3 regions of the Mammaliicoccus sp. Dog046 genome follow, and region 3 is predicted to be linked to each of the others. Evidence: predicted binding sites of a transcription regulator. Region 3 holds the regulator's gene; each other region holds the start of a gene.
What was found. The regulator LexA, encoded in region 3, represses DNA repair genes until DNA is damaged. The targets are predictions, from matches to a motif close to CGAACATATGTTCG.

Region 1 (8,503 bases), 590 kb from region 3:
TTTCCATTAAGATTGAACCTGCACCAAACAATGTCATCACATTGATAATGCCTAATCCTCTTATTTCTAATAAATGTTCAATAATCTTTGGTGCTTTCCCGATTAACTCATTCTTATTAATTTCCTTAATTTCAACATTATCATCGGCTACGAGTCTATGTCCGCGCTTAACAAGTTCTAACGCTGTTTCACTTTTACCGACACCGCTATCGCCCGTTATTAAGACACCTACACCGTAGACATCGACAAGCACTCCATGTAGTGAAGTTTCAGGCGCCAATTCTCTTTCTAAATAACCAGTAACTTGTCCCATCAGTTTTGTTGTAGAAGCATCTGTTCTCAATAGTGGCGTATTATCTTTATCGCAACTGTCGATTAATTCTTGAGGTGCTTCTAAACCTCTTGTAATGATGATAGCAGGCGTTTCAGGTCTACATAATTTCGACATGCGCCCTTCTTTATCTTCATCAGGCAACAAATTATAAAATGATAACTCTGTTGTACCTAATACTTGAATTCTATCTGAAGAATAATGAGAAAAATATCCCGCCATTTCTAAACCAGGACGTGATAAATCTGTTTCTGTAATTTTACGATGCAATCCAGACTTACCAGCAATTACTTCCATATTAAATTGCTCAATTAATTTACTACTTGATATCATAGGGTTCACCTCTAGATTAATATATGTTAATTCTAATGAACTTTAAGCATAACTGCAATCATTATAGATAGTACGAACATATCTTTTATAGCAAAAGAAAAACCTGGACACAATTGCCCAGGCTACTTTATGATATTTCGTCATTTAATTCTAAACAATTAAATATCCTTATCTTGGTTATTATTTTTATTGAAAGAGCGAATAATATTTCTTAATGACTCATCCAATTGTTGAATCGGATCATTTTCAGTATTCTTTCTTTCATTATATTGCTTTTCAAATTCAGTCTTACCATTCTTAGCAGTTGTCTTAACTTTAGTTAATAAGTCATTAAACATTGCTTCTACATTTTCTCTAGACTGACTTGAAGAACATTTACCACTTTGTTCATTATTAGAAGTAGCATCAAGTAATTTCACTGCTTCATCTACTGTAATTTGTCCATTTTCAATCAGTTCTAAAATTTTTAATTGTACTTCGTTCATAACGTTCCCTCCCGGATTATGTCCGATCTCTTTCAAGTATCGGTTTTAAATATCTTCCTGTATAAGACGCTTCAACTTCTACTATATCTTCAGGTGTTCCAGTTGCGATGATTTCTCCACCACCATCTCCACCTTCAGGACCTAAATCGATAATATAGTCTGCAGTTTTAATCACATCTAAATTGTGTTCTATTATTATAACGGAATCGCCATTCTCAACAAGTCTATTTAATACACTTAATAAACGTTTAATGTCATCTACATGTAAACCAGTTGTCGGTTCATCCAGTATATACAACGACTTTCCATTAGATCGTCTATGAAGCTCAGAAGCAAGTTTGACACGTTGTGCTTCTCCACCTGATAACGTTGTTGCTGGTTGACCTAATTTCACGTAACCAAGACCAACATCTACGATTGTTTTTAATTTTCTATTTATCTTAGGTAAACTTTCAAAAAAGTGATAAGCATCTTCTACAGTCATTTCTAGTACATCAGAGATACTTTTACCTTTATAAGTAACTTCTAATGTTTCTCTATTATACCTTTTTCCATCACAAACTTCACATGGTACGTATACGTCTGGTAAGAAATGCATCTCAATTTTGATAATACCGTCGCCTTTACACGCTTCACAACGGCCACCTTTTACATTAAAACTAAATCGCCCTTTTTGGTAACCACGAACTTTCGCTTCATTAGTTTGACTAAACACATCACGAATATCATCAAACACACCTGTGTATGTTGCTGGATTAGAACGTGGCGTACGTCCAATTGGTGATTGGTCGATGTCTATAATTTTTTCTATTTCATTAACGCCCTTAATCGATTTATGCTCTCCAGGTTTCGTCTTCGTATTATAAAGTTGCTTTTGCAATCCTTTATATAACACTTCATTGACTAATGAACTCTTTCCTGATCCAGACACACCTGTCACACACGTCATCACTGATAAAGGAAAATCTACATCGATATTTTTTAAATTATTGCTCGTTGCACCTTTAACAGAAATTTTACGTTTTGTTATTTTTCTACGTTTCGATGGGACAAATACTTTTTCTTTACCACTTAAATATTGTCCGGTCAGTGAATTTTCATTTTCCATGACTTCTTCTGGCGTACCAATCGCGACAACTTCACCACCATGGACACCTGCTTTCGGACCGATATCAACTAAATAATCCGCAGCTTTCATTGTATCTTCATCATGTTCAACGACGATTAAAGTGTTACCCATATCACGCATTGATTTTAAAGTGTCAATTAAACGATCATTATCTCTTTGATGCAAGCCTATTGATGGTTCATCTAACACATACAACACACCAGATAATCTTGAACCAATTTGCGTAGCTAATCGAATACGTTGTGCCTCTCCACCTGATAAAGTCCCAGATGCACGATTTAATGTTAAATATTCTAAACCAACATTATTCAAGAATGACAATCTTTCATGTATTTCTTTCAATATCAATTTAGATATTTCACGTTCTCGATCATCTAAATTCAAATGTTCAAAATGGTTAATCGCATTGTAAATGGAATATCTTACAACTTCACCGATATGTTGACCATCGATTTTTACTGATAGAACTTTCTCATTCAAACGGTAACCATCACAAGTTTCACAAGTCTTCTCAACCATATACTTCTGCATCACTTCACGTACATACTCTGAAGGTGATTCATGGTAACGTCGTTCAATATTATTCAATACACCTTCGAACGGCATTTTTCTTGAACGTGTAGTCTTAACGCCATAATCTTGATTGAATTCAAATTCAATTTCGTCGTCATGACCTCGCAACACGATATTTTTTTCTTTCTTAGTTAGTTTATTAAATGGTTTATCCATATCAATATTAAAATGTTCACACGCTTGTTTTAGTAATGTTGGATAGTAATTTGAACTAATTGGCTGCCATGGTAATATCGCGCCATCATTTAAACATAATGTTTTATCTGGTACGACTAAATCAGCATCAACTGTTAATTTACTTCCTAATCCATCACATGAAGGACATGCTCCGAATGGATTATTAAATGAAAACATTCTCGGTTCTAATTGGTCCACTGAGAAACCACATAATGGACACGCATGATGTTCTGAGAATTTTATTTCATCACCATCAATAATATCAGCAATCGCATTACCTTCAGCTAACTCTAATGCAGTTTCTAAAGAATCTGCAAGTCTTGCTTCAATTCCAGGTTTAATGACTAATCTATCGATAACAACATCTATAGAATGATTTTGATTCTTGCTTAATTCCGGCACATCATCGACATCGACGATATCTCCATCAACTTTCAATCTTGCGTAACCCTTTTTAGCAATATCTTCAATCAGTTTCTTATGCGTTCCTTTACGACCTGAAACGATTGGAGATAATATTTGAATCTTAGTACGTTCTTCTAATGTCATTACTTGGTCTACCATTTGTTGAACAGTTTGAGATTTAATTTCAATCCCGTGGTTTGGACATATTGGTCTACCTACACGTGCATATAATAAACGTAAGTAATCATAAATCTCTGTTACAGTTGCGACTGTCGATCTTGGATTTTTACTCGTCGTTTTCTGATCAATTGAAATTGCTGGAGATAATCCTTCAATTAAATCTACATCCGGCTTATCCATTTGACCTAAAAATTGTCTTGCATATGCACTTAAAGATTCAACATATCGGCGTTGACCTTCAGCATAAATAGTATCAAATGCTAGTGAAGACTTCCCTGACCCTGAGAGGCCTGTCATCACTACCAGTTTATCTTTCGGTATTTCTATATCTACGTCTTTTAAATTATGTGCTCTTGCACCTTTAACGATGATGGATTTATTTTTCATCTCAGTCACCTTTCTGCTTTTAATTCAAACAATATATCTCTTAGTTCAGATGCACGTTCAAAGTCTAATGCTTTAGCGGCATCTTTCATTTCTTCTTCTATGCGCTGAATTGTTTTTTCACGTTCTTGTTTTGTAAGTTTCTTAGGTGCTTTTTTCTTATCTTTTTCATTTGTTTCATTCGTTTCAACAGTTGCTGAAATGACATCTCTAATTTTCTTATTAATTGTTTGAGGTGTAATATTATGTTCTTTGTTATAAGCTTCTTGCGTTTCACGTCTTCTACTTGTTTCATCTAAAGCTGTTCTCATAGAATCAGTAATCTTATCCGCATACATAATAACTTTACCTTTGTCATTACGTGCAGCACGACCTATCGTTTGAATTAATGAACGTTCAGAACGTAAAAAGCCTTCTTTATCTGCATCTAAAATGGTCACAAGAGACACTTCTGGAATATCTAGCCCTTCTCTTAACAAGTTAATGCCGACTAGTACATCATATACACCCATTCTTAAATCTCTTATAATTTCAATACGTTCAAGCGTTTTAATTTCTGAATGTAGATAGTTAACTTTAACCCCTGCTTCTTTCAAATAAGTTGTTAAATCTTCACTCATTTTTTTAGTTAAAGTTGTTATTAAAACACGTTCATTTTTATCCACGCGCTCATTGATTTCAGACAGTAAATCATCAATTTGATTCTCACTTGGTCTTACTTCAATAACCGGATCTAATAATCCAGTTGGACGAATAATTTGTTCAACCATTTCATCCGTGTGTTCAATCTCGTATGGTCCTGGCGTTGCAGATACATATACGAGTTGTTTCGTCTTCTGATCGAATTCTTCAAATTTAAGAGGTCTATTATCTAGTGCACTTGGCAGTCTAAATCCATGTTCAACAAGTACATTTTTTCTTGCTTGGTCACCGTTATACATACCTCTAATTTGAGGTATAGTCACATGAGACTCATCAATCATAACCATCCAATCGTCACCAAAATAATCTAATAATGTATATGGCGTTGACCCTTTTGGACGTAATGTTAAATGAACAGAATAGTTCTCAATACCAGAACAGAATCCCATTTCTCTCATCATTTCTAAATCATAATTCGTTCTCTGTTCTAATCTTTGTGCTTCTAATAATTTATTGTCTTTTCTTAATGAAGTTAAACGTTCTTCAAGTTCTTTCTCAATACGCTGGATTGCTTCTTTCATTTTCTCTTCACGTGTAACGAAGTGAGATGCTGGATAGAATAAGAAATGCTCTCGCTCAGCCATAACTTCACCCGTCAGATAATTCACTTCTCTAATACGATCTATTTCATCGCCGAAAAATTCAACTCTGACACACAACTCATCTCTTGATGCCGGAAATATTTCTACAACATCTCCTCTAACTCTAAAAGTACCACGTCTAAAATCAATATCATTTCTAGAATATTGGTTATCTACAAGTTTTCGTAACAGTTCATTACGTTCCATTTCCATCCCAACACGTGTACTGACAACTAAATCTTTATATTCTTCCGGATTACCTAAACCATATATACAACTCACGCTTGCAATAACAATGACATCATCACGTTCAAATAATGCGCTTGTTGCTGAGTGTCGTAATTTATCAATTTCATCATTGATAGAGGCATCTTTTTCAATAAATGTATCTGTTTGTGGTACGTATGCCTCTGGTTGGTAATAATCATAATAACTCACGAAATATTCAACTCTATTTTCTGGAAAAAATTCTTTAAATTCACTATAGAGTTGGCCAGCTAAGGTCTTATTATGCGCTATGATTAAGGTAGGTTTTCCAACTTCTTTAATCACATTACTCATCGTGAATGTCTTACCCGTTCCGGTCGCACCTAATAATGTTTGATGTCTCTTGCCGTCTTTAATCCCTTTAACAAGAGATTTTATTGCTTCCGGTTGATCCCCTTGTGGTGAATAATCTGAATGTATCTTAAAAGGAAAATGCTGCATAATAACCTCCTTAATTTCTCTTATATATACATGTATTTTATCAAAAAATGGCAAAAAAAAGCAAACGTTTGTTCTCATTATGTTTACAAATATAAAAAAGGGTTGAGACATTTCATTATGTCCCAACCTCTTTACTGACGCATGTCGATTATAAACCATTCTTATGTATGTAAATCAATACTTATCTTGATTCGATTTTGTCCATTTTTAGTATATCTACAATATAGAAGCCAACAACTAAACTAATGACATCTAATAGAATGATCAGTTCATTATGAAAGAAACCTTTGTATACAGAAACACCAATAACAATACTAGAAACGAGTAATCCAATCCACTTGTTTTGAGCAATTTGTGTAAAAATGATAACCATTAAACAAGGTAGGAACAATGCAAGAATTGGCCATATCATTCAACTCACTAACTCCTTTTCGATTCACGTTTCTCAAGTATCGACACTGTTGTTTCTCTTAATTCCGAACGTGGAATAAATTTCTCTTGTAGCATTTCAGGAATAATATGTTGTATAAAATCCTGTACTGATGCTAAGTGATCGAATTGCATAATTGTTTCTAAAGAACTTTCATAAATTTCAAAGAATAGTGGTTCTGGATTACGTTTTTGAATTTCTCCAAATGATTCATATAACAAGTCAATTTTATCAGCGACGCTTAAAATTTGTCCCTCGATACTATCGTCTTTACCTTCTTGTAATCTATGTCTATAAATTTCTTGATATTCTTCAGGAAATTCTTCTGTTATAAATTTATCAATCATCTCTTCTTCTACTTGAGAGAATAATTTTTTTATTTCATAAGATGCATATTTTACAGGCGTCTTGATATCGCCAGTAAATATTTCCGGATAGTCATGATTTAATGCTTTTTCATATACCAATTTCCAATCAATCGCTTGACCATTTTGTTCTTCAACTGTTGCTAAGTATTGCGCAATTTTAGTTACTTTGAACGAATGTGCCGCCACGTTATGATCTTGATATTTAAATTTCCCAGGACATCTTACAAGTTTCTCTAAATCTGATAAACTCTTAAAATATTGGTGTACGCCCATTATTTCTCCTCCTTTACTTGTGTAACAATGTTAGTTAATGTCTTTTCAGTTAGTTCTCCTAAATACACTTTTTTAATCTTACCGTTCTTATCCACAAATAATGTCGTTGGAATATTATATGCTTTAAATTTTTTCAAAAAATCATCTTCAGCTACATAAACATCATAGTTCACTTTTGAATTTTTAATCAATTGTTCAGCAGGTTTATGTTTATCCTTTACATTCAAGCCTATTAATTCGACACCATTTTCTTTATTTTTTGCGTATTTTACAAGTTCAGGCATTTCTCTTTTACATGGATCACACCATGATGCGAATAAATTAATCACAGTGATTTCATTCTTAGAAGTGACCTCTTTTAAGTTTACAGTGTTTTGTTTCGAAAATACTTTTACAGTTTCATCATTCACGTTTAATCCTGTGGCAGGATGACTATTTTGAGCAGTTTGTTTTCCTTGTTGTGCTTTAAATTGATCTTGTGTTTGTACTTGGTTAATACCAATTACTTTATAAACACTTACTCCTATAATACTTACTAAAATTAATACTATTATGATTTTTAACCATTTTTTCATGTTTTCAAACCTCTATACACCCATTTACGTATATTATATCAACTATCAAAATAAAAAAAAGCAAATAGTCTAAATTCTTAATAGAATTAGCTACTTGCTTTCAAATTGATACTTTCTAATGTATATAATTATAAGACTTTGCTGCTGATGCTGATATTGTTCTTGAAGATACAACACCTACACCTTGATAATTCATTTCAGATACTTGAATTGAACCGTCTGAATTCACTTTATCAACGTATGCAACATGTCCGTATCCACCAGCAGTAGATTGTAAAATTGATCCAGCAGCTGGATTATTGTTCACTTTATATCCTGCTTGTGATGCTGCATTTGCCCAATTATTCGCATTACCCCAAGTATTTCCTAAGTCCGGTCTCTTACTGAATGCATAATAAGTACATTGACCAGATGTATATAAATTATCTCCCCCACCAACATGTGAATGGTTACTTGAAACAGGTGTTGTTGTATATGTTGCTTCATGCCCTTGGTTATTCCAAGATGTTCTTACTTCAGGTTGATGATATGCAACTTCGTTTACATATGATTGCGTGCTGTATGCATGTTGTTCTTCAGAATGTGTATGAGTTGTAGCTGAAGATGATGCAGTCGAAGGCGCTAGAACTGTTACACTTGTAGGCTCTGCAGTCGCGCCTGCTTCTTCTACTTGTGCGTTTTCTTCTACTTCAACTTCTTCACCTGAAACCTTTAATGAAGTTCCAACAACGATGACATCAGAAGATAAATCATTCCATTCTTTCAAATCGGAAACTGACACATCAAATTTCTCTGAAATCTTATTAAGTGTGTCACCTTCTTGAACAACATAGACATTATCTTTTAATACTTTTATATTTTGTCCAACT
Region 2 (8,503 bases), 300 kb from region 3:
TGCATAATTGATTCTAAGAAAGTTGTCTTACCAGTACCATTCTTACCTGTTAACGTGATCCATTCACCGCTATTGATTGTTATATGGTCACTATTAAACAATGTACGTTTTCCACGTAATATGTTTAATTGGTCTAAGGATAGTAAAGGTTGGCTGTTTGTTGCCTTATATTCTAGTTGTGGCGCAAATTGCCATGAATTAGGGTGCCATACACCATATTGATTTAAAATTTGCGTATGGTTGTTTAAAATGTCTTCTGGCGTACTATCATGCGTAATTTCTCCTGTTTCATTCATTACAATAACTCTATCAACGTAATTCCAAATATAATCTACTTTATGTTCAACAATAACGACAGTTTGGTGTTCCCAATGTTGCATCATAAGATTCCACAATTGTGTTGTCGCTTCTCGATCTAACATGGCAGTAGGTTCATCTAAAAATAACGTATCTGATTCTTGTAACAACATAGATGCAATTGCTAGCTTTTGTTTCATACCGCCACTTAATCGATCAAGCTTTGTTGAAGCATCAGCTTCAAGGTTTACTTTTTGCATTGCTTCTATTATTAATGGATCCATTTCGTGTGCAGGTACGTTTTTATTTTCTAAAATAAATGCAAGCTCTTCTTTAATACGAGGCATACAAAATTGTGTATCTGGATCTTGGAAGATAACTCCAGGAGAAGGATCTATATGCTTATGATCGTATTTCATTGGAATATCCATAGATCTAGGGATAATACCACTTAGTACATTTAATAATGTACTTTTACCTGAACCGCTAGGGCCAAGTAAAAGTACTTTTTCTTTATCTTTAATTTCAATATTTATGTTTTTAAATATAATACGTTCATCTTCTGGAAATTTGAGTCTTAAATTTTTAAGTGATAACAATGGAATAACTCCTATAATAAGTCATAATCTTTTTTAGATGCAGGTCTAAAGAGTTTTGTAACACCAGTTTGATCGAGCGCTCTTACGATTGCATATCCTAATGCACCTGCAACGATTGCACCACTCAATATTCTAATAGTGAACATAAGAACGACGTTCCAAAGAGCTACATCACCTAAATAATTATAATACCAGTCGATAGGTAAAGTAATGATACCTGCTGCCATACCTGCAATTACCGCAACAGATAATTTTCTTGATTGGTAACGAACAACTAGAAAAATGACTTCACAAGCTAAACCTTGTAACAATGCATAAATGAAAGTAGGGATGTCAAACTGACCCATAACAATTGTTTCACCAGCACCAGCAGCGAATTCAGCTAAAATAGCCACACCAGGTTTTTGGATAATTAAATAAGCAACGATAGCTGCTATAAACCAAAAACCATAAACAGATTGTTCTAAATGTAAGCCTAATGGTTTGAGGAATTCATAAGGAATCCATAAAAACTTATAAATGATTGAGAAGATTGCACCAATTAAAACTGTGACTAAAATATCAGACAATGTTAAACTTTTTGACATGTGTATTTGCTCCTTTATATAAAAAAATGTGCACTCCTATATCTAAATAGAAGCGCACAAAAATATTGTTATCATCATTAAAATGAATATTATATGATTTTCGAACACTTTCCTACGCTAGTATCATCTAGATCAGGTACGAAGGGTCCAGACTATAAATATGTCCGTCTCAGTTAAAAACGCCCCTAGTGCATGTATTGAATTGTTAACACTAACAATAAGTCGAAATAGTTTTTTTGTCAATAGGAATTCTTAGTGTTCGCTCATCTAACGAATCTAACAACGTATTAAACGGAATGACTTATTCAAAAGTATCTTGAATATTGTCTTTCGTTTTTTCTTGACCGTCTTTGCGATCATTACTATTTTGTTGTTCTTTTTCTTTTACTTTTTTTGCTTCTTCTTTATGCTTATCATTTGCTGGCATAATAACACTCCTTTAAAATCTGTGATATTATAGTATACCCAACTAGATAAGTTTTTTAAACTTCATACTAGTACTTGGGACCGATTTTCAATATAATTAAAGACAATTGAAATTGAAACAACTATAATGTTCAATGAGGTGAAGAACATGTCTATAAAGAAAAAGAGCTGGGAAGTTCATTTTAGTCATATTATAGGTATATTCATTTTAATAACTGGATTACTTATACTATTTAATGCACCACGAATAAAAGATTATAATATTAAAGATTCTAGTGAAATTCACATTAGAAATATTGGAGACTTCTTTGTTGCTTTTTTTGATGAATTAGTAAGAATTTTAAATCACTATATCGGTGGCATGCCGGTTGTCACATCAATCATCATTTTATTATTAGGGATATTTGTATTATTGATAGGACGCACATTAAGAAGAACTACAAATTATGATTATGACATTTCGATATTTTATATCGGATTAACCATTTTGTTTATGGTTGTCATTATGATGACGATGTTCCAAGTATACAGCTTCGCATCATTTTTATTCATCATTCCGTTTGCTATACACATTGGATATGTCGTTTATAAAAATGAATTAGATCCAACGAATCGTAAATATCATTATTTATGGATCATTATTTCATATGGTTTATGTTATTTTATTTCTCAATTTGCGATGAATCATAATATAGATGCGAAAAACGTTAAACCAATTGATGTAATGAGTGTCAATTTATTTTTCATATTATTATGGTGCTTCAGTCAAATGTCGGTATGGGTAAGTTTATATTTAAGAAGATCATTACCTGTAAGTGATGAAGATATCGAATCGTCAAATGATGAAAAATATTCACGTGTTAAAAACAATCTTGTTACAAGTAAAATTTTAAACATGTCTCAAGGCTTTTATCAAAAATTACAAAACTTTAAACAAGCAACATTAGAAAAGTTTAATTCTGATGAAGCCATTGCGAAGCGTAAACAACGTAATGAAAGATGGAAAGAAATTATAAAAATAGAGGACGAAGATATTCCAAAATGGATGAGACGTCCTAAATGGTTAAAGAAAAGTTATATAGAATGGATATGTACAGCAGTATTATTCCTATTTACATTTATAGAATTTAATAATCGTAACGGGTTATTCTTATCTGGAGAATGGCATTTATCACAAATACAATATGTATTTGAATGGTTGACTTTATTCATCCTTCTTCTATTAATTATTTTATATGCTTACTTTAATTACACAACGAATTATAAAAATAAAAATAATTTCGGAAAATTGTTTGTCGTATCAGCTTTATTCTTTGAAATTGCAACTACGTTCTTTGTATCAGCAATTCAAACATCTCAATTTTCAGTGTTTATAACACCAATTTCATTTTTATTATTCTTGTTTATTACACCAGCATTTATTATTCATCTAAAAAAATCATTTTAATTTAAGTTTTTGACTATAACATTAGAAAAAAGCAGTAAACATTCGTGAAAATGAATGTTTACTGCTTTTTATTTTATAAAATAAAGTGATATAAAGTGCATAAACAATAACTAAATCAGCGACTGTTATATAACAAAATGTAATATGTAAATAATTTTAATGAATTTCTTCAAAAATGTATTGCGTGGAATAATTCTATCATTTATAATAATTTATAGTAAGCGTTTACATAAAAGGGGATCAAACTTTCTGGGGGAAATTTGATTAATAAATTCGGTTAACAGAGTATTCAATAGGGGGAATACTCTGTTTTTTTGCGTTTTGTGTTTTATACGTTATAATATGTGAGACGTTTCGAAAGGATGGCCAAATATAATGAAACAATTAATGCTTAAAAGAGGTAAAGAAGATAAATATTTAAGAGGATATCCTCTTGTAGAAAAAGATGACGTATTTGATATGCCGAAGATGGATGAAGGAGAGTTAATTGCCTTAGTAGATGCAGGTAAAAACTTTATTGCTACAGCATATTATGGAGAACAAAATAAAGGTATTGGATGGGTGTTATCACTTAATTCAACTGAGAAAATCGATCATGAATTTTTCGTGAATCTGTTTAAAGCAGCAAAAGAGGAAAGAAATTATTATAATCAAGTAGATGGTATTAATGCTTACCGTTTATTTAATGCTGAAGGTGACGGTATTGGCGGTTTAACGATTGATTATTATGATGAACATTTATTAATTCAATGGTATTCAGTTGGTATTTATCGCTTGAAAGATAGAATATTACCAGCAATTAAAGAAGTATTTGAATATCAATCAATATTTGAAAAAAGAAGATTTAAAGGTATGGAAACAAGTTCTGACTTTGTTGCAGGTGATGCACCTGAGTTCCCATATGTTGTAGAAGAAAATCGTTTATTCTATAATATTAATCTTGATGATGGACCAATGACAGGTATTTTCCTTGATCAAAAAGATGTCCGTAAAAAATTAAAAGACCAATATTCAAAGGATAAAGATATCCTTAATTTATTCAGTTATACTGGTGCGTTTTCAGTTGCAGCAAGTGAACATGCGAAGTCGACGACAAGTGTTGATTTAGCAAACCGTGCTAGACCTCTAACTGAAGCTAACTTTGGTTTGAATACAATGGACTTAAATAACAATCACATCTTTATTATGGATGTATTTGATTACTTTAAATATGCATTAAGACATGGCTTAAGCTATGATGTCGTTGTTGTGGATCCACCAAGTTTCGCTAGAAATAAGAAAAAAACATTCAGCGTACAAAAAAATTATCCTGAATTAATTGAAGGCGCTGTTGAATTATTAAATGAACAAGGAACACTTGTTTTAAGTACAAACTCAAGTGCATTTCCACAAAAAGCATTTAAAAAAATGATTAATCAAACGCTAGATGAGATGGATTTAGATTATACAATCTTAGATGTAATGGGATTACCTAAAGACTTCAAGAGTCATCCACATTATAAACCTAGTAAATACTTGAAAGTCGTATTTGTTCAAATAAATGGTTAAAATTTTCATTTCCTGGGTATATATTAGTATTCTTAATAATTGAATATTAATGAACGGTGAGGAGAATGAAATAATGGGTATTTTTAATAAAGTCACTACAAAAGCGGGAAATAAAGCATTTGGAATTGAAGAAATTAAAAAACGTTCTGAATTGCCAACAACACAAGATGAGATTTTACAAAGAAGAAAACAAGCTAAAGAATTAATTCATAAAAAATCATTAATGTCATCAGCTGCAAATATTGTTCCTATTCCAGGATTAGGTGTTGGAATGGATATCAAACTTATGGGCGATATTATTGAAGATATAAATAAAATTTATGGCCTAAGTCATAAACAAGTCAACAAAATGCAAGATGATGTTAAACAAAAAATATTAACATCAGCAGCGATGAAAGGTAGTCAATTTGTTGGACAGAAAGTAACGAATGCAATGGTTAAAGTATTCTTTAGATCAATTGTTAAACGAGAAGCGGCAAAACAATCTAGATGGATACCACTTGTTGGTCAAGCAGTTGCAGGTTCAATCAGTTACTACTTAATGAAAAAAATGGGTGAGGATCACATTAAAAAATGTGAGACAGTTATTGAAGATTTTTTAGAATAAATTAATGATAAGAATGTCGGCACAGTCTTGGACTGTGTCGGCATTTTTTTTGCGCATGAGATAGTTTTGGGAAACAATCGGGTTATATTTACTTTTTTTATTTTAGTTTAAATTTGCACTTTTTATGAAAGCGTTTTATAATAAATTTGTAAACTTAAGTTTTAAAAATAAACAAATGTTTGTGAGGGGTGTGGATATTGAACGCAAACGAAAAAGTGATTTTGAATTTAATTAAAGAGAATCCATTTATTTCACAACTTGAATTATCAGAAAAGGTCGGGCTATCAAGACCGGCTGTGGCAAATATTATTTCCGGACTTGTTAAAAAAGAATATGTACAAGGTAAAGCTTATGTATTAAATGAACAAAATCCAATCGTATGTATTGGTGGCGCAAATATAGATAGAAAATTTCATTGTTCTGAACAACTTATGAAGGGAACATCAAATCCTGTCACTTCTGAATCATCCATCGGTGGTGTAGCGAGAAATATTGCTGAGAATCTTGGACGGCTGGGTGAAGATGTCATTCTTTTAACAACATCTGGGAATGATGCAGAATGGCAGCACATTGCAGATTTATCATCTCCATTTATGAATGTAGATTATGTTGAAAATATTTCAGGTGAGTCAACAGGTAATTATACTGCATTATTAGATGACGAAGGCAATATGACATTAGGGTTTGCTGATATGTCTATATATGACAAAATCACACCTGAATTCATGATTAAGAAGACATTTATTCTGAACAAAGCGACATGTATTATAGCAGATTTAAATTGTCCAAAAGAAACTTTAGAATTTTTATGTTCTTATGCTGAAAAACAACATATTCAACTCGTATTAGTTGCAGTATCAGGACCAAAAATGAAACGACTTCCTACGAATCTTCATGCTGTTGAATGGTTAATTTTAAATAAAGATGAAGTAGAGACGTTTGTTGGGAAAACGGCCGATACAATGGAAGAATTACAGGAATATGTTAATGAGATTAAAATGTTAGGTCCTAAAAATATAATCGTAACTTCAGGTAATGAAACGATTTTATACAAAGGTTCAGAAGGTAACATGTCATTCGGTGTGAATAAAGTAGATCCAATTGTTGATGTAACTGGTGCAGGGGATGCATTTTCTTCAGCACTTATTTATGGGTGGTTAAAATCATATGATATTCAACAAATTGTACAACTAGCGCAAGCAAATGCAGCTAAAACAATACAAACAACATATACAGTAAGACAAGATTTAGACAGAACACAACTCAATAAAGATATGGAGGCAATCAAATGAGACAGTACATTCAATTTTCTGAAGAAGTAGAATTAGCAAAACAAAAAGGAAAAGCAATTGTAGCTTTAGAATCAACAATTATTTCACACGGTATGCCATATCCACAAAATGTAGAAATGGCAAAAAATGTAGAACAAATTGTGAGAGACAATGGTGGTGTACCTGCAACAATTGCAATAATGAACGGTGAAATTAAAATTGGATTGAATGATGAAGAGTTAGAAACACTTGCACAAGAAAGTGATGTTGCTAAAGTATCACGAAGAGATATCGCTGAAATAATTGCTACTAAAAAAATAGGAGCGACAACAGTTGCTTCTACAATGATTTGTGCACAACTGGCCGATATTAAATTTTTTGTAACAGGCGGTATCGGTGGTGTACATAAAGGCGCAGAACAAACGATGGATATATCAGCAGATTTAGATGAGCTTTCCAAAACGAAAGTAACGGTCATTTGTGCAGGTGCAAAATCAATTTTAGATTTAGATAAAACGCTTGAATATCTGGAAACAAAAGGGGTACCAGTTGTTGGATATCAAACAGATGAACTTCCTGCATTTTTCACTAGAGAAAGTGGCTTGAAATTGAACACACGTATGGACGACGTTGAAACAATTGCACAGCTCGCGGAAGTACATTGGGATCTTGGATTAGATTCAGGTATCGTTGTTGCAAATCCAGTACCAGAAGAAAATCAATTAGACCCAGAATTCATTAATGATATAATAGATAAAGCAGTAAAAATAGCAGAACAAAATGGCATTCATGGGAAAGATACGACACCATTTTTATTAAGTGAAATTGTGGACCAAACGAATGGTCAATCATTAGAAACAAATATCAAACTGGTTGAACATAATGCAAAAATTGGAACACAAATCGCAGTTGCATTTACAAACTTAGAGAACGAATGAAATTTCTTTTAATTAACTGCATCATTATGTAATTTTATTGAATTGTAAGTGTTTTTTTGCTATTCTTTAAACGTATAGATAAAATTTGATTTTATACAAATTAAATACAGGAACCAGAAGGAGAAATTAAAATGGAACAAAATTCTTATGTAATTATCGATGAAACGGGTATTCATGCAAGACCAGCAACAATGTTAGTTCAAACAGCATCTAAATTTGATTCAGATGTACAATTAGAATATAACGCTAAAAAAGTTAACTTAAAATCAATCATGGGTGTAATGAGCCTAGGTGTTGGTAAAGACGCTGAAATCACTATCTACGCTGAGGGTAGTGACGAAAAAGAAGCAATCGAAGCAATTACTGAAGTATTATCTAAAGAAGGATTAACAAAATAATGTCTGAATTATTAAAGGGTATAGCTGCATCTGATGGTGTAGCTATAAGTAAAGCATACTTATTAGTTGAACCTGATTTATCTTTTTCTAGTGAAAGTATCAGCGATGTAGATGGCGAAGTTGAAAAGTTTAAAGCAGCTGTCAATCAATCTAAAGTTGAATTAACACAAATTCGTAATAATGCTGAAAAACAACTTGGAGCAGATAAGGCTGCGATTTTTGATGCACATTTATTAGTGTTAGAAGATCCTGAGTTATTAAATCCAATAGAAGAAAATATTCGCAATAATAAAGTAAATGCGCCAACTGCATTAAATGAAGTTTCGACGAATTTCATTACTATATTTGAAAATATGGATAATGAATATATGAAAGAACGTGCAGC
Region 3 (8,503 bases):
TTATTTCTGTTAATAAATCGAAAAATAATAAAACTCCCATAATTATCATAATTATACCACCAATCTTCATGATAGCAACATTGTACTTTTTAATGACTTGTAAACGTGTGATGAAGAAAGTCAATACAAAGAACGGTATGCTAAATCCAAGGACGTACATCAACATGTATAACATCGCTTGGGAAGAATGTGTGATAGCTAATGTTCCAATTGCTGCAATAATCGGTCCATTACAAGGTGTCCAACCTGCAGCAAAAGCCATTCCTATTAAGAACGTTCCAATATAACCTGATGGTCTCACTTTAAAATTAATCTTTCGATCTCTCATTAAAAATTGTGGTTGGAATATACCTAATATCATTAACCCAAATATAATTATTATAATTGCACCGATTTGTCGTATAAGCGTTTGGTAACTGATAAATATATTAGAAATATAACCAATACTCATACCAAGTATCATATAAATAAAGCTAAACCCAATCAAAAATATGACTGTATGTATGATTGCATTACGATTAAGACCTTTATTCTTCAAATCATCATAACTCATACCTGTAATATATGAAATAAAGGCAGGATATATCGGTAATACGCAAGGAGATACAAAACTCAATATTCCTGCTCCGAACGCAACAAAAATCGTTAACTCCATTCAATCCCTCCTACTCTTGATTCTATTTTATCAAATAACATCGAAATGAAACTACCTTAATTTGAACAATACGTGAATGATTATATGACAATATATAAAATAAAAAAATAAGGATTGCTACACTTTTCAAAAAAGCGTGACAATCCTTTTAATATCAACGATTAAAGACTATTTGATTTTTTGATCCATATTCTTGTTCATCATTGTCATCATTTGATTAATTTTCTTCTGAGATGGCTTTTGACCCATTTGCATCATCATCATACGTAACATTTCTTCGTTAATTGGAGGATTCTTTTTCAAGTAATCCATCATATATTTACGAGCAAGGAAGAATCCTAGTGCAGCTCCACCTATTAATGCCACGATGATTAATAAAATTGCTAACCACGTTGCCATTATTTCACCCACTTTCTGTATCCTATAAAAGTTTACTAAATTCATTTCATTTTATCAAGATGAAACTTCATCTTTCATAAATAAAGCTGAGGTATTCGTACATACCTCAGCTTTACTTCTTTATATACATTAAATTTAGAAGCTTAATACTTGGTTTAATACATTTTCTTTAGTGAAACCGTATTTTTCAACTACTAAGTCGCCAGGCGCACTTGCACCGAATGTATCTATTGTAATCACTTTACCTTCTAGGCCAACATATTTATGCCAACCAAGTGAAGAAGCCATTTCAATAGCAACACGTTTTGTAATTGATGGTGGTAATACTGATGCTTTATAAGCGTCATCTTGTTGTTCGAAAGCATTCCAGTTAGGTAATGATACTACTTGAACCCCTTTACCTTGTGCTTCTATATCTTTAGCTGCCTCAACTGCTAATGATACTTCAGAACCTGAAGCGATTAATAAGTATTCTGGTTCAACTTTTGAACGGTACACTATATATCCGCCTTTACGAACACCTTCTTCTAATTCTGACTCTTCAACATCTAAAGCAGTTAAGTTTTGTCTAGTTAAAACTAATGCAGTTGGTGTTGATTTAGATTCTAATGCAACTTTCCATGCTACTCTTGTTTCGTTACCATCTGCAGGACGAATCACATTTAAATTAGGAATTGCTCTTAGTCCAGCTAATTGTTCAACTGGTTCATGTGTTGGACCATCTTCACCGACAGCGATAGAATCATGTGTAAATACGAATGTAGCTGGTACACCCATAATTGCAGATAATCTAACTGCTGGTTTTAAATAATCACTAAATACGAAGAATGTTGCACCATAAGGTTTAACACCACCATGTACTGCCATACCATTCACAGCAGCTGCCATTCCAAATTCACGAACGCCATACCATACGTTACGTCCTTCAGGTGTATTTTTATCGAAATCAGCTTCACCTTTAACATTTGATTTGTTTGATGATGCTAAGTCTGCTGATCCACCAAAGAATGCAGGTACTGATTTACTTAATGCTTGAATCACTTCACCTGAGTCAGCACGTGTTGCACTGCTATTACCTGGTTCATATACAGGTAATTCTTTATCATAGTCGACAGGTAATTCATTTGATACTGCTTGTTTGAATGCTTCAGCTAATTCAGGATGTGCTTTAGAATAATCTTCAACTAATTTGTTCCAAGCTTCTTCAGCCTCATTAGCACGTGTAAGCATTGTTTGGCTAAATACATCATAAACTTCTTGTGGTACATTAAAGCGTTTAGATGGATCTAATCCATATGCTTTCAATGATAATTCACGTTCTTCTTCACCAAGTGGCGCACCATGAACACCATTTGTACCTGCTTTATTAGGAGAACCATATCCAATTACCGTTTTAACTTCGATGATTGTTGGTCCTTGTAATGTTTTAGCTTTAGTAATTGCTTTATCTATTGCTTCTAAGTCATTACCATCTTCAACTAAAATGTAGCTCCAACCATATGCTTTGAATCTTGATTTCACATCTTCAGAGAATGATTTATTTAATTCACCATCAAGTGAAATATCATTAGAATCATAAAGTGTAATTAATTTATCTAACTGTAAATGTCCAGCTAATGAAGCAGCTTCATGTGAAATACCTTCCATTAAGTCGCCATCACTTGCTAATACATAAGTATAATGATCAACTACATTATAATTTTCTTTATTAAATTTACCCGCTAAATGCTTTTCAGCCATAGCCATACCTACACTCATTGCAAAACCTTGACCAAGTGGACCAGTTGTAACTTCAACACCTTCAGTATGTTTGAATTCTGGGTGTCCTGGTGTTTTTGAATCCCATTGTCTGAAGTTCTTCACTTCTTCAAGTTCTAAGCTGCCAGATACGTGTAATAAACTGTATAATAATGCTGAACCGTGCCCAGCAGATAATACAAAACGATCTCTGTTAAAGTAGTTGCTTGATTGAGGATTGAAATTTAAATGTTGCGTCCATAATGCATACGCCATTGGTGCAGCGCCCATTGGTAAACCTGGATGGCCTGAGTTTGCTGCTTCGATAGCATCAATACTTAAGGCGCGAATTGAATCTACTGCAAGTTGATCTTTTTCGTTAAACATAAATGTAGTCTCCTTTATTCTTATAATCCTTCTCCATTATACATGAAAATATTCCGAAAATTAATTATTCTTACTTATTTTATATTTACTTTCGAATGTTTCTGTCTTTTTGGATTTCTTTAACTTTATCAGGTGTTACATCATTTCCTTCAGGATCAATCACTTTTGTGTTTTCAATTGTACTTTTAAAGTTTCCTCTAAAAGCTTGTAAATACTCTGCGCGTAATTTAGTTTGTTCTTTAGCTTCAGACTCAGTTAATCCTTCGCTTTTCTTTTTATTTGCTAGCGCATTTATTCTATCAATTTTTGCTTTTTCTAACATACTATCCCCACTTTCTATATAATTAAAAGATACCAAAAAACACGAGTAAATCCAAATGGATTTACTCGTGTTTTCTTTATTATTCAATTGTACCTACTAATGTATTAGAATCCGCAACTTGTTTCGTTTCGTGTTTATCGTGTTGTTGTATTTGATGATCTGTCATTTCGTACGTCTGTTCTGTATTATATATGTCATTTGCCTGAGCCAAATATAAATATCCAATTAAAATTGTCAATAAGAATACTGCCACATAGACTAAAATCGTCTTATTTATTGTAATTGTCATAAATAACTCCTCCTAGAACGTTTGTTTGTATTTTTATAATAACAGAACAACTGTTCGTAGTCAACAAAAATACGAACAAATGTTTGTTCGCCGGAAACGTATGTGCTATAATATAAATAAATAATTAATTGGGAGTGTGCGACTATGAAAGAATTAACTAAACGTCAATCTGAAATATATCAATTCATCAAACATATAGTACAAACGAAAGGTTATCCACCTAGTGTTCGTGAAATTGGTTTAGCAGTTGGTCTTGCATCAAGTTCAACAGTACATGGTCATCTTTCAAGATTAGAAGAAAAAGGATATATTAAACGTGATCCTACAAAGCCACGTGCAATTGAAATTACAGAAACGGTTGGCGAGAATATAAATCAAGAAAATACCATTCATGTTCCCGTAATTGGTAAAGTAACAGCTGGTATTCCGATTACTGCTGTAGAGAACGTCGAAGAGTACTTCCCATTACCTGCACACTTCACATCAACACATAATAGTAACATTTTCATATTAGATGTTGTCGGAGATAGTATGATAGAAGCCGGTATTTTAGATGGAGACAAAGTAATCGTGCGTAGTCAATCCATTGCCGAGAATGGTGATATCATCGTAGCAATGACTGAAGAAGATGAAGCAACTGTTAAACGTTTTTATAAAGAAGAAACAAGATATAGATTACAACCTGAGAATAGTACAATGGAACCAATATATTTAGATAACGTTACTGTACTTGGTAAAGTTGTTGGGCTATTTAGAGAGATGTAAATGAAATTACATTTAACCACCCCGAATTGTTCGGGGTGGTTTTTTATTTTTATTCATAAAAATAAAAAACAGCCAACAATGACATTGTTGGCTGTTTCGTTGAGCGTATTATTCTCAACATCTTTCATATTCCCTTTAATTCTTAATTAGCATTATCTTACGATACATCTTTTTTATTTAATAATTCTTTTATACGTTCTAAAACGTCTGGATTTTTGTGTTTTATTTCTTTATTTTCCATGTAAAACTTCCCCTTTAAATGTTATTCCACCAATCAAAGTACAATTGAAACAACACATGTTAAACATTTAAGGAAATATGAAATAATAATGCTACTTGATTACATAATATCAAAGTTGCTTAAATAAAATTTTATTTTATTTAATTTCTATTGTTGTGTAATGTAGTTCTCAGTCCAATACGGTTGTAAATCTTCTCCGATATCGACGCCTACACCTAATTCTTTATAATCTTTATTTAAAATGTTTTCTCTGTGTCCCATTGAATTCATCAGTCCATGATGTGCATATACACTACTAATTTGACCAAAAGCCAAATTCTCTCCTGCAGCTATATAATTAAATCCATCTTGGTCTAATCTATCAAATGGAGATAAGCCTTGCTTATTCGTATGATCAAAATAATCATTTTCGACCATATCTTGACTATGTTTTCTAGCAGTTTGACTTACACCACCATTATAAGTCAGTGTCGGCAAATCAAAATTAACCCGTTCTGCATTTACAAGATCATAATTTTGCAATTCTAAAGCACGTTCATAGTCTTTAGATGCCGGACGATACTGATTTGTACGTTTGTTCTCAGTATTCGCAGCAATTTGCATAATTCCTTTAATTTGATTATTTTCATATTTATCATAAAAAATGGTTGTATAAATATTATCAAATTTAAACACATCATAGTCTTGATCATTTTGAATAAGTTTTACTTTATCTTTTTGTATTTCACTAACAGGCTTTCCAAGAATGGATCGAACTTTTGTTTTGTCCATTTTACTTGTAATACCTTTTTGTGAAGTGATTAAATCTTGATTTGTATATAGTCCCGATACTCTTCCATGATCATAACTCACCATTACAAATTCGTGGTATTGGTTATGATACGTATGCCATTTTTCATTATATTCATTGACTGTTACGCGTTTTGGCTTACCAAGATGCTTTTCAACATCACTTTTTGTTTGATTGATTTGAATATTATTAATCGCAAATTCTTGGTCATTCGGTGTCTTTAATTCAACATTTTTAACAGTTTGTTCATTTAACAATTCATGTTGAATGTTTATAACTTTCTGTTGTAGTTGTCTAGACAAGTCAGAATCTGGAACAGGTACGATGAGCGTGATCAGTAACAATAATATAAACAGGTAATATACTTTTCTCAAGTCATTCACCTCACAACTTTTTAATCACGGTCACCATTAAATATAGAATTTCTTACAATGACGTAATCTACTTTAGTTATTGAATGTAAATCTGTTCCACCTGCATATGAGATAGAACTTTGTAAATCTTGTTGAATTTCAATTAAAGTATCTTTTAAAGATCCTTTATGTTCAACAAACATTTTTTTACCTTCAACATTTTTACGTTCGCCTTTTTGGAATTCTGACGCGCTTCCGAAATATTCTTTATAAAGTTTACCTTCTAATTCAACTGTTTCACCTGGTGATTCTTCATGTGCAGCAAATAATGAACCTACCATTACCATACTTGCACCAAATCTAATTGATTTTGCAATGTCGCCATTTGTTCTAATACCACCATCAGCAATCATTGGCTTTCTAGCTGCTTTGCTACAAGCATTAATTGCAGCTAATTGCCAACCACCTGTACCAAATCCTGTTTTGATTTTAGTGATACACACTCTACCAGGTCCAATTCCTACTTTAGTAGCATCTGCACCAGCGTTTTCTAATTCACGCACACCTTCAGGCGTACCTACATTACCAGCAATAACAAATGTTTCTGGTATATGTTGTTTAATATGTTTAATCATTCTAATTACTTGTTCAGAATGTCCGTGTGCAATATCAATTGTTACATATTCAGGAATTAAACCTTCATTTGAAAGTTGTTCTATAAAAGTATATTCATTGTCTTTTACACCAACTGATATTGAAGCAAATAAGTTTTGACTTTGCATTTTTTTAATAAATGGTATACGAGCTTCTTCATCAAATCGATGCATAATATAAAAATATTCATTACTAGCAAACCACTCAGTTAATTCTTCATTCATAACTGTTTGCATGTTAGCAGGTACAACAGGTAGTTTAAACGTTTTTGGTCCGAATTTTACAGACGTATCACATTCAGATCTACTTTCAACAATACATTTATTTGGAATTAATTGTACATCTTCATAATCAAAAATTTTCATAACAATGACCTCTTTCACAACTATTAATAATAATCCATTAGTTACTATACAGTGTTAGATGAAAAAAGTAAACGAAATATACCTAAATAATTATTTATTCAAAGCTTGGTCAAGCGATTTTATATTTTCCTTCATTAAAGATTGATAACTAATATTTTTTTCTTTTTCTTCATCTTTTGTTAACACTTCTAAATTATGAAATTTGAGCGGTTTACTTTTCGTATCTTTTTTAATAATATCTGTGATTTTAGAACTTACATTTTGTTCATATAATATATAGGGTTGTTTCGTTTTATTAATCTCTTTAATGATATTTAAAATTTCTTTCTGACTTGGTTCTTCGTTATTCATTCCTGTAACACTCGTTTGTTTAAAATGATATCTTTGTGCCAAATATCCTAACGAATCATGTGAAATAAATACATTATCTCTTTTTGGATGAGCGGTAATTTGTTTAAGATCATGATCTATACCATCAATGTCTTTGATTAGCTTTTTATAATTCTGTTCATACGTTTCTTTATGTTTAGCATCTTTAGATATTAATTTATTTTTAATAGATTTAGCCGCTTCTTTATTCACGATAGGATCTAACCATATATGTGGGTCATGATGACTTTCTGTTTCGGATTCGTGTTCATGTGACTCATCTTCATCGTGATGGTGTTCTAATAATGTTGACTGTTTTAATTTTGACAGTGTTTCTAACTTATGATCATCACTTTTAATAGTAGAACTAATTTTTTTAGCTACTGGATCTAATTCATCCGAAGAATAAATAAACAAATCACTTTTAGCGACGTTCACCATTTCTTTTTGTGTCGGTTCATAATTATGTAAGTCTGTACCACTCGGATAAATCGAATCTACATCGACATATTTTCCACCTATTTGTTCAACAAAGCTTTCATATGGATAATTTGTTGCATATATTTTTAATTTATCATTTTTAGATGATTGGTTACCACAACCTGAAATTACAATCATAGAAGCCATCAATATACCTGTTAATTTAAAAGATTTCTTCATTACTTATCTCCTTTTGTCTTAATTCAATTATATAAATATACGCTTTTATCTTGAAAATCGCAATCACGCTAAACGCTATTTCTTTATTGATTACTTTCAAAATTTATGGTAAATTATAAAACGTAATCATTACTAACTAGAAAGGTTGATCAAAATGCGTGTAAATATTACTTTGGCATGTACAGAATCTGGCGACAGAAACTATATAACAACAAAAAACAAACGCACGAATCCTGAGCGTATTGAAATGAAGAAATATAGCCCTCGTCTAGGTCGCCATACGCTACATCGTGAAACGAAATAATATCTTATTCACTCCATATCATACAGTAAGAGACTAAAACATTCATTTGTTTTAGTCTCTATTTTATATAGGAAAGAACTGTACACACGAATTCATTTTTGATATTTCATCACTTTAAAGCATTTATGCGTTAAAATTTATGTTGCTTATTTCCTTAAATACTAATAAAATGTAATGTATATTTTAATTTCAATCGCATTGTAAAAGAAGAAA

Region 1: a site for LexA is predicted at 6,050-6,063, ahead of uvrB (excinuclease ABC subunit UvrB). Genes of this name have one in related genera too.
Region 2: a site for LexA is predicted at 5,680-5,693, ahead of P3U32_RS08785 (carbohydrate kinase). Genes of this name have one in related genera too.

What each region holds. Positions count from the first base shown of each region.
Region 1 covers NZ_CP120131.1:2,050,632-2,059,134, forward strand. The annotation lists gene hprK (HPr(Ser) kinase/phosphatase) at 1-664, opposite strand, end outside; gene P3U32_RS10215 (SHOCT-like domain-containing protein) at 823-1,149, opposite strand; gene uvrA (excinuclease ABC subunit UvrA) at 1,166-4,000, opposite strand; gene uvrB (excinuclease ABC subunit UvrB) at 4,006-5,991, opposite strand; gene P3U32_RS10230 (DUF2198 family protein) at 6,170-6,400, opposite strand; gene P3U32_RS10235 (HD domain-containing protein) at 6,409-7,059, opposite strand; gene P3U32_RS10240 (TlpA family protein disulfide reductase) at 7,059-7,634, opposite strand; gene P3U32_RS10245 (LysM peptidoglycan-binding domain-containing protein) at 7,750-8,503, opposite strand, start outside.
Region 2 covers NZ_CP120131.1:1,761,948-1,770,450, reverse strand. The annotation lists gene P3U32_RS08815 (ABC transporter ATP-binding protein) at 1-896, opposite strand, end outside; gene P3U32_RS08810 (ECF transporter S component) at 908-1,483, opposite strand; TPP riboswitch at 1,576-1,680, opposite strand; gene P3U32_RS08805 (hypothetical protein) at 1,785-1,910, opposite strand; gene auxA (lipoteichoic acid stability factor AuxA) at 2,058-3,356, shown strand; gene P3U32_RS08795 (class I SAM-dependent rRNA methyltransferase) at 3,732-4,904, shown strand; gene P3U32_RS08790 (DUF697 domain-containing protein) at 4,978-5,511, shown strand; gene P3U32_RS08785 (carbohydrate kinase) at 5,709-6,803, shown strand; gene P3U32_RS08780 (pseudouridine-5'-phosphate glycosidase) at 6,800-7,720, shown strand; gene P3U32_RS08775 (phosphocarrier protein HPr) at 7,852-8,118, shown strand; gene ptsP (phosphoenolpyruvate--protein phosphotransferase) at 8,118-8,503, shown strand, end outside.
Region 3 covers NZ_CP120131.1:1,464,840-1,473,342, forward strand. The annotation lists gene P3U32_RS07365 (cytochrome c biogenesis CcdA family protein) at 1-655, opposite strand, end outside; gene P3U32_RS07370 (YneF family protein) at 824-1,054, opposite strand; gene tkt (transketolase) at 1,190-3,178, opposite strand; gene P3U32_RS07380 (DUF896 domain-containing protein) at 3,264-3,500, opposite strand; gene sosA (DNA damage-induced cell division inhibitor SosA) at 3,580-3,789, opposite strand; gene lexA (transcriptional repressor LexA) at 3,934-4,554, shown strand; gene P3U32_RS07395 (CAP domain-containing protein) at 4,943-5,959, opposite strand; gene guaC (GMP reductase) at 5,980-6,957, opposite strand; gene P3U32_RS07405 (metal ABC transporter solute-binding protein, Zn/Mn family) at 7,048-7,986, opposite strand; gene rpmG (50S ribosomal protein L33) at 8,141-8,290, shown strand.